2 regions of the Pseudoflavonifractor sp. genome follow, and region 2 is predicted to be linked to the other one. Evidence: predicted binding sites of a transcription regulator. Region 2 holds the regulator's gene; the other holds the start of a gene.
What was found. Region 2 encodes NrdR, which represses ribonucleotide reductase genes. Its sites were predicted from a motif close to CACNANATNTNGTG; they were not measured.
Positions count from the first base shown of each region.

Region 1 (4,723 bases), on a different contig from region 2:
GAGGGGCGGGATGGAGGCCAGGGTGCCGATGCGGGTACCCAGCAGCACCTTGCTCAGGGGGAGCACCATCAGCATCAGGATAAGGAAGGGCACGGAGCGGAGAATATTGATGACAAAATTGAGCACCCGCATCACAGGAGAGGGCAGGGGGCGGATGCCATCCTTCTCACCCACCACCAGCAGTACGCCCAGGATCATTCCCAGGACGCAGGCGAAAAAGGTGGAGATGACGGTGGAGTATAGGGTCTCCCAGGTACCGGCCCGGAACTCCTCCCACATGGCGGGGCTGGAGAGGGCTGCCTGCAGATCTGCGATAAATTCATCCATGGTAGTCCTGCACCTCCTCTACGGTGACGTCACGCTGGCTTTTCAGATAGTTCATGGCCTTGGCTGCCTCGGCGCTGTCCTGGGGCAGGCCCAGCAGCATGGAGCCGAAGGCCTTGCCGTCGATGTTCCGGGTGTCGGCGCCCAGGATGTTTACCTTCACGCCGCAGTCGATGGCCAGGGAGGAGATGAGGGGCTCGTAGGAGGAGCCGCCGTTGAACACCACCCGCACCACCTTGGCCACGGGGAACTGCTCCAGGGCCACCCCGTCGGGGAACACCAGCCGCCGGCCGGCCTCGCTCTTGGGGTTGGAGAAGACCTCCTCCACTGTACCGGTCTCCATCACGTGGCCGTGCTCCAGCACCGCCACATGGGAGCAGATCTCCTCCACCACCGCCATCTCGTGGGTGATGACGATGACCGTAATGCCCAGCCGCTTGTTGATGTCCTGAATCAGCCGCAGGATGGAGCGGGTAGTGGTGGGGTCCAGGGCGGAGGTGGCCTCGTCGCACAGGAGCACCTTGGGGTTGCTGGCCAGGGCACGGGCGATGGCGATGCGCTGCTTCTGGCCGCCGGAGAGCTGGGCGGGGTAGGAGTCGGCCTTGTCGGGCAGACCCACGGTCTCCAGCAGCTCTCTGGCCTTGAGCCGGGCCTTGGCCTTGGGCACCCCGGCGATCTCCATGGGGAAGCAGATATTGTCCAGGCAGGTGCGCTGCATGAGCAGGTTGAACTGCTGGAAGATCATGCTGATGGAGCGCCGCTTTTCACGCAGGGCCTTGGGGGAGAGGGCGGTCATGTCCTCTCCGTCGATGATCACATTGCCGGAGGTGGGCCGCTCCAGCAGGTTGATGCAGCGCACCAGAGTGGATTTACCCGCGCCGCTCATGCCCACAATGCCGAAGATATCGCCGTCCCCGATGGTGAGGCTCACATCCTCCAGGGCGGTGAACACGCCGTCCGGCGTGGGAAAGGTCTTTTGTAAATGCTGAATTTCTATCACGGTGAAGTCTCCTTCCGCTTTTGTAGATGGGAGCCGCCCGGCTCCGGTGGGAGGCCCTTCACATTCGCTCCCCGGAGGGAAAACGGCCTGAGCATCCCAGATGAAGCATGACTGCATCCCTCCTGGTGAAGACGGATTTTGCCCCCTGGATGGGGAAAATGGGGACAATGGGTACCCTAAATTGTATGACAGGGAGGCAATACTGTCAAGGCGAAATTCCCCGTGTGTCCGTCTGCGGGGCTGTCAATCGCTTTTTTTCAACAAGAATGAGGGCTAAAATTCTACACGGAATAGGAAGAACAACATGTTGACAGAAGCTGTCATCATGATACAATATATTGCGTGACAAATCCGACCCGCCTCACTGTGAGGGCGGGTCTTGCTTTGGCCTGAGCGGGCGGCCCAGCCCCACGGCCCATAAACTTACCGAGAAGAGAGGAAGAACGACATGGCGATTTCCGAGAACGCAAGAGCCGTGCTGGAGAAGCGATATCTGATCCGCGACGAGAAGGGTGAGCCCACCGAGACTGTGGACGACCTGTTCCACCGGGTGGCAAACGCCATCGCGGCGGCGGACGCCGCCTTTGACCCCAAGGCCGACGTGGCTGCCACCGCCCAGAGCTTCTACGACATGATGACCGGGCTGGATTTCCTGCCCAACTCCCCCACCCTGATGAACGCCGGCCGCCCTCTGGGCCAGCTGTCCGCCTGCTTTGTCCTGCCCGTAGGGGACTCCATGGAGGAGATTTTTGACGCCATCAAGAACGCCGCCCTCATCCACAAGTCCGGCGGCGGCACCGGCTTCTCCTTCTCCCGCCTGCGTCCCCGTGGCTCCACCGTCAACTCCACCGGCGGCGTGGCCAGCGGCCCCATCTCCTTCATGAAGGTGTTCAACGCCGCCACCGAGGCGGTGAAGCAGGGCGGCACCCGCCGGGGCGCCAACATGGGCATCCTCCGGGTGGACCACCCCGATATCCTGGACTTCATCACCTGCAAGAACGACACCAAGGAGATCACCAACTTCAACATCTCCGTGGGCATCACCGAGAAGTTCATGCAGGCCGTGGAGAACGGCGGCAGCTACGAGCTGGTGGACCCCGCCACCCACAAGGTTACCGGCGCCCTCAACGCCCGGGAGGTCTTTGAGAAAATCGTCTCCTCCGCCTGGCAGACCGGCGAGCCCGGCATCATCTTCCTGGACCGGCTTAACCGGGACAACCCCTGCCCCCAGCAGGGCGAGATCGAGTCCACCAACCCCTGCGGCGAGCAGCCCCTCCTGCCCTATGAGGCCTGCAACCTGGGCTCCATCAACCTGGTGACCCACCTGATGGAGGAGGACGGCCGCTGGGTGCTGGACAAGGACAAGCTCACCGCCACCATCCGCACCGCCGTCCACTTCCTGGACAACGTCATCGAGGTCAACAAGTACCCACTGCCCGAGATTGACGCCATGACCCGCTCCACCCGGAAGATCGGCCTGGGCGTCATGGGCTTTGCGGATATGCTGCTTTATATGGGCATCCCCTACAACAGCGACCAGGGCGTGGCCATGGCCCGGGAGGTCATGGAGCTGGTCAACACCATCGGCCACGAGGAGAGCCAGGCTCTGGCCCAGGTCCGGGGCGCTTTCCCCCTCTTCGATGAGAGCACCTACCGCAATGGCAAGCCCATCCGCAACGCCACCGTCACCACCATTGCTCCCACCGGCACCCTGTCCATCATCGCCGGTGTGTCCTCCGGCGTGGAGCCCGTGTTTGCCTACGCCTACATCCGCAACGTGATGGACAACACCCACCTCATCGAGACCAACCAGATCCTCAAGAACGTGCTGGTCTCCCGTGGCCTCTACTCCGAGGAGCTGATGCGCCAGATCGTGGAGCAGGGCAGCCTGGCCCATGTGGACGGTATCCCCGAGGACATCAAGCGGGTGTTCGTCTGTGCCCACGACGTGTCCCCCATCTGGCACGTGAAGATGCAGGCAGCCTTCCAGGCCTACACCGACAACGCCGTCAGCAAGACGGTTAACTTCCCCAACTCCGCCACCAAGGAAGAGGTGGCCGAGGTGTATACCCTGGCCTACAAGCTGGGCTGCAAGGGCACCACCATCTACCGCGACGGCAGCCGTGACGAGCAGGTGCTCAACATCGGCAAGGTCAACGACGGCAAGGACAAGGCCGAGAAGAAGGACACCACCGGCGATCCCATGGTGGACGCCGTGCTGGAGGCCAGCTGCGACGGCGCCGCCTGCGTCATGAAGACCAGCGCCTACGGCACCATCCTGCCCCGTCCCCGTCCCGCCGTCACCAGCGGCTTCACTGAGAAGGTGAAGATCGGCTGCGGCAACCTGTATATCACCGTCAACTACGACGAGACCGGCATCTGCGAGGTGTTCACCAACACCGGCCGGGCTGGCGGCTGCCCCAGCCAGAGCGAGGCCACTGCCCGTCTGGTGAGCGTGGGCATCCGCTCCGGCATGGACCCCAAGGAGATCATCCAGCAGCTCAAGGGCATCCGCTGCCCCTCCTGCCTGCGTCAGCCCGGTGTGCCTGTCACCTCCTGCCCCGATGCCATCGCCAAGTCCATCGAGAAGGTCATCAAGGCCACCCATGACGGCGGCAAGCCCCAGCCCACGGTCTCCGCGCCCGCCAAGGTGCCCACGCCCCAGGCCAAGGTCCAGGTGAACCCCAACATGACCCCCGCCGAGGCCAAGCTGGCCAAGTACTGCCCCGAGTGCGGCAGCAAGCTGGAGCATGAGGGCGGCTGCGTCACCTGCCGCAACTGCGGATACTCCAAGTGCGGCTGATAAGCTGTTAAGAGAATAAAACGGACCGGCATTGCTTGGCAATGCCGGTCCGTTTTGCTTGTAAGCGGGAAATTAGTCCTCCAGGGCCATGATCTTGTTCACGCGGCGCTCGTGGCGGCCGCCCTCAAACTCGGTCTCCAGGAAGGCATCCACAATGTGCTCGGCCTCAAAGGGGCCGGTAAAGCCGCCGGCCAGGGCCAGCATGTTGGCGTTGTTGTGCTTGCGGGTGAGCTGAGCGGAGAGCAGGTCCCGGCACAGGGAGCAGCGGATGCCCTTCACCTTGTTGGCGGTGATGGAGATGCCGATGCCGGTGGTGCACACCACAATACCCTTCTCGCACTCGCCGGATGCCACAGCCTTGGCGGCGGCGGCGCCGAAGTCAGGATAGTCGCAGCTCTCGGTGCTGTCGCAGCCGAAGTCCTTCCAGGCAATGCCCTTACTGTCCAGGTAAGTCTTGATGTGCTGCTTGAGGGCAAAGCCGCCGTGATCGGAACCAAGTGCAATTGTCATAACAGGTACCTCCATTTTTTAAATAATCGGGACAAATTCCGGCTTTCTCCGCCGGAATACGGTCACATAGCGGAACCCGGCCTCCC
Region 1 is NZ_JBMNPX010000005.1:71,672-76,394, reverse strand. Features, by position in the region: gene ACOX7T_RS06765 (methionine ABC transporter permease) at 1-327, opposite strand, end outside; gene ACOX7T_RS06760 (methionine ABC transporter ATP-binding protein) at 320-1,324, opposite strand; gene ACOX7T_RS06755 (vitamin B12-dependent ribonucleotide reductase) at 1,773-4,127, shown strand; gene rpiB (ribose 5-phosphate isomerase B) at 4,200-4,637, opposite strand; gene ACOX7T_RS06745 (PHP domain-containing protein) at 4,656-4,723, opposite strand, start outside.
Region 1: ACOX7T_RS06755 (vitamin B12-dependent ribonucleotide reductase) is a predicted target of NrdR. The motif match lies at 1,654-1,667, and genes of this name have one in related genera.

Region 2 (4,723 bases):
CGGAAGGGAACACAGAGTATTACACTATGAACCGGGAGGGCCGGAAGGACGCGGACCAGCTGAGCTGGGAGAATCTAGGTATGTACGGCCGGAGTGCCGGAGGCTACCGCTCTCACGGAAACCGCCATGGCGGCGGAGGCGGCCTGCTGGGCGGCCTGTTCGGAAGGAGGTAAGAGTATGAGCGGAAAACAGTTGGCGGGTGAAATCCTGAAGGGACACGCCGGACAGTACCGCAGCTTCTCCTGTCCTGCGGGGGTGCTGACCCGTGAGGAGGAGGAACAGTGCCTTAGCGGCACACTGCCGGGGGACCGGAGCCGGGGGAACCAGACCCTGCGGTGCGTCACCTGCGGCAGCCGGCGTCTGCTGGTGTCGGGGTACAGCGCCGCCCAGAAGAGCAGCTCGGTGGACGCGGTCTATCAGCACGCGGCCTTCTTTGAAAATTTCCACCAGTGGTTTGAGAGCGGTACTGCTCATGAGCTGGCCTTCTTCCGCTTCGCGGGGGAGGAGGACTTCCAGAGCGTAGCCGATCAGCGGACACAGCTGAGCAGCGGCTGGCCCCGCCGGGGGGCCGGCCTGCGGGAGACCCTGTGCCAGCTCTCTCTCACGCCGGACCAGCAGGCGGACCTGGCCTGCTGCTGTCTCTCCAGGGGTATGACCAACGACTTCGGCAGCCTGGTCATCCTGATCCCGGGCAGCGAGGACTATGCCGCCTGCTGCCGTACCGTAATGGAACGCATTCTCAGCTGCGTGCCCACCGGCCTGTGGCGCTATCTCAGCTTTTCCACCAACCCGGACGAGATGGGCAAGCGGAGCTTTGCGGTTCTCTTTGCCCCGGAGGGCACTGCGGTGCGGGCCGGGGGGCGGACCGCCATCCGGCTGGATGACAGCACATGGCCGGTGAGCCACAGCCTCCGGCCCGAGACGGCGGAGCTTATCCACGCTGCGGCGTTCAATCCGGAGATACTCCGGACCGTTGCCAGAGAGCTGGAGCGGGACGAGGCGCTGGAACGGCTGACGGAGGAACGCTATGTCAACTTCTGGCGGCAGTATCAGCTCAGACTGAAGCCTCTGGACTGCGCCGCGCTCAAGCAGTACTGCGGCCAGCTGGGCCAGCATCTCAGCGAGCGGGAGCGGAGCAGGCTGGAGGAGGAGGTCCGTGCCCGCCTGACTACGCCGGGCACGCTGGAGGGCGCTCTGCGGCAGGATGAAGCCCTGCTCAGGGCCACCGGTCCGGAGGAGCTGGACCAAGGGCTTGCGGCCTATGAGACGGTCTTTCGCGTCCTGGGCCGGGGACTGGACAAGGTATTCTCAGCCGAGCTGCTCAACCGTATCCTGACCTCGGGACAGCCCACACTGGAACAGCTTGTTGGAGACGCGCAGCGGCTGGACCGCTGCCGCAGCGCCGGTGAGGACGGCGTTTTGGACAAGGCGGCGGTGCGGGAGCGCCGGGAAGTGCTGCGCCGTGAGACGGAGGCGGCCAACCGCCGCCGCCAGGAGGAGTTCGAGCGGGCCATTCCGGCCGGATGGGACTGGAACCGGCTGCGGACGCTGGTGGAGCAGCTGAAGCCCTGCCAGGAGAGTGTCCGGTACAGCTGTCTGAGCAAGCTCGCTCAGCTGGCGGCAGACCATCTGGAGCGCTCCGGACTGTCTGAGAGCAGTGTGCGGGAGTTTTACGCCCAGGCATCCGGCCTCGTGGGACGAGGCGCCGAGCTTGCGCCGCTGGAGAAGTGGTATCAGAGCTGGCAGCAGCAGCTGGAGGAGCGGCGGAAGATGCTGGACAGCATGACCAGCTACCGGGCCTATCTGGAGATGGAGAAGCAGGACGAGGAATGCCTGTACCGCCTTCTGGACTATTTTGAAGACAACGGCTATCGTGACGCAGGCGTGGCCGAGCTGCTCCAGGCGGCGGAGCTGAAGTGGGGCGAGGCCTGGCCCCGCCTGCTGGACCGGCTGACGGAGCTGTTCAAGGTTCTGCGGGGGAAACAGCGGCTGGGCGTGTGGCTGGAGACCGGGAAGAACTGGGCGGCGCTGTACTCCGAGCTGCTGGCCTGCCGGATGATCGAGCAGAAGGTGGGCGAGATCAAGCTGCATCTCTGGTATCAGGATGCCGGAGAGGCAAGAAGTGTGAGGCTGACCAAGGTGCTGGAGACAGTGGAGATGCTCCAGCCGGTGGTGCTGGACGGCAAGCGGGACACGGACGGCTGGTACGACCGGGAGGTACTTCGGGCCCTGCTGGACTCCGGTATGATACACCCGGAGGATGAGGAAATCCTGCGGGATGTACTGGACACCAGAGACCTCGACCTGTTGGGCAGGGATACAGGCCGCAGAAACGGAAAACACGTCAAAAAGCAGAGAAAGCTGCGCCCCGCTTTTGTAGCCCTTATGCTCTCCGCGGCCGCACTTCTCTTGGTGATTGGTATGGCACTCGGCCTGCTTATATCTTCGGCAACAGCGCAGCCCCAGCCCTCCGAAACGCCGGGCACGGAGCAGAGCGGCGAACCCGCTCCCCGGCCCAGCCACTCGGAGGACGTGGAATCCACCCCGGCACCCTCGGAGAGTGAGAAGCAGGTGGTGCCCTCTCAGCAGGTGAGTGCCAGTCCCTCTCCCAGCCAGAGCGGGGGAATGGTAACGCCCAGACAGCCTGAGCCCTCTGACTCCATACGGGAGGACAGCGGGACAGACACTGTAAAGCCGCGGCAATCCTCTTCAGCGGACGACACGGAATAAAAAGAAGACACCAGAGACTGCGGATACGGGCAGTCTCTGGTGTCTTTTCATTTTGAAGCGGGAAGGTTCAGCGCTCTTTGAGCAGCTTGTTCAGCTCTTCCATAAAGGTGCTGATGTCCTTGAACTGACGGTATACGGATGCGAAGCGGACATAGGATACCTCGTCCACGTCCTTGAGCTTTTCCATCACCAGCTCACCGATGCGGGCAGAGGGGATTTCGCGGTCCATCTCATTCTGGAGGGTGAGCTCGATTTCGTCAGCGATGCGGCTGAGGGTATCAAAGGGGACGGTCCGTTTCTCACAGGCGCGGATCATACTGTTGAGCAGCTTACTCTTGTCAAAGGTCTGGCGGCTGCCGTCCTTCTTTATTACCACCATGGGCAGGCTCTCCATGGTCTCATAGGTAGTGAAGCGCTTGTGGCACACCAGGCATTCCCGGCGGCGGCGGATGCTGGCGCCCTCGTCTGAGGGGCGGGAGTCCACAACCTTGCTCTCGGGGTTGGAACAGAAGGGGCATCTCATGGCCGACTCCTCCTATCTGAAATATGTCGTGGGGCTCGTCTCAATAAGTATAACACGGGCTGGACAAATGTGGTATTACTTCTTTGGAAAAAATTTTGTCCAGAGTGAAGTTTTTGAGTATAGGGCCCGGTGTACAGGGGGAATAATAGGTCCAGTGAAAGCGAGGTGAGCTTTATGCAGAACGAAAAGCAGAACAAAACCAACATGGGTCCTCAGGATAAGACCAATGGTCAGAATCCTCAGAACAAGAAGAAGGACCAGGCTCAGAACAAGAGCAACCGTCCCGAGCAGTACTAAGCCGCAGCCGGAGCCGTCCGGAGGCGAGGCACAGGCCTCACTTCCGGACGGCTTTTTGCCGGAGAAAAGCGGGGAAAAAGGCATAAAAACAGCCCAAAAGAGCCTGATAGATTCCAGTGCAAAAAAAATAAAAAAATTTCAAAATTCTTCTTGACAAATCTCGAGGTTCTGGTATAATAAATCCTGCGCTTGCGAGTGAGCGAAACGAAATAGCGGGATTGTGTAAGGGTAGCACGACAGACTCTGACTCTGTTTGTGAGGGTTCGAATCCTTCTCCCGCTGCCAAAAGAAGTCTGGAATCAAACGATTCCAGATTTCTTTTTTTTCAAAAACAATCAGAGGCCGGTATCCTTTCTCTGTGGAAGGATACCGGCCTCTGATTATATGATACATATCATGCTAGAGAATGTTTTTCAGCGAGAGCTGCTCTGCCTCATAGAGAAGTCTGATTTGGGTGATAAGGCGGGCATTTGCAGCGGAGTACTCACCGCTCTCCTCGCAGGTGATAAATTCCCCTACCTCCTGAAATCCGCTGTTGATATCATCGGTATCCGCATGCCGGAGGAGCACATGAAGGTACAGCGTGTGGGATTCCCAGTCCCGGAAGGCTTCTTCCGTGAGCCGGGCAGCCTCATCCCAGTTGCCGGCCTCGGCCCAGGCCTCCGCCTGGGTGAGCTGGTCGGCGAGGGAAGCGGTGAGACGGTCCAGATAACCGGCATTGTACAGCGTGGCGGCGAAAAGGGCGGCCAGAATACCACATGCAATCCAAAGCCGTTTCATTTGGCAGTCACATCCTTTGCCGCCAGATAGATTTGATTCTGCCCGTCCACAGTGAGCAGAAATACATCTCCGGCGGAGGTTATCTTGTGGGCAGCCAGCTGCCGATCCAACCAGGTGCGGTTAAGCCCTCTGGCACGGAGATTGTGGTCCAGAATCCGTCCGTCATTGATGATGACCAGCGGCAGCCCTGGCTCCGCTGTCTGTATGCCCATTTGACTGGCTGTTACAGGCAGCTCACCGGCCCGGGGCAGAACGGAAATTTGCCCGTTTGTCTCCAGAATGGCGTATTTAACCGTATTGATGTCGGAGACACCCTTCATTCGCAGTTCTTCCATCAATTCATCCACAGTGAAGCGGTTCTTTTTCATTTCCTTTTGCAGAATTTTTCCGTCC
Region 2 is NZ_JBMNPX010000007.1:89,523-94,245, reverse strand. Features, by position in the region: gene ACOX7T_RS08380 (hypothetical protein) at 1-173, shown strand, start outside; gene ACOX7T_RS08375 (hypothetical protein) at 178-2,730, shown strand; gene nrdR (transcriptional regulator NrdR) at 2,798-3,253, opposite strand; gene ACOX7T_RS08365 (hypothetical protein) at 3,428-3,550, shown strand; tRNA gene ACOX7T_RS08360 (tRNA-Gln) at 3,762-3,835, shown strand; gene ACOX7T_RS08355 (DUF4363 family protein) at 3,950-4,330, opposite strand; gene ACOX7T_RS08350 (DUF421 domain-containing protein) at 4,327-4,723, opposite strand, start outside.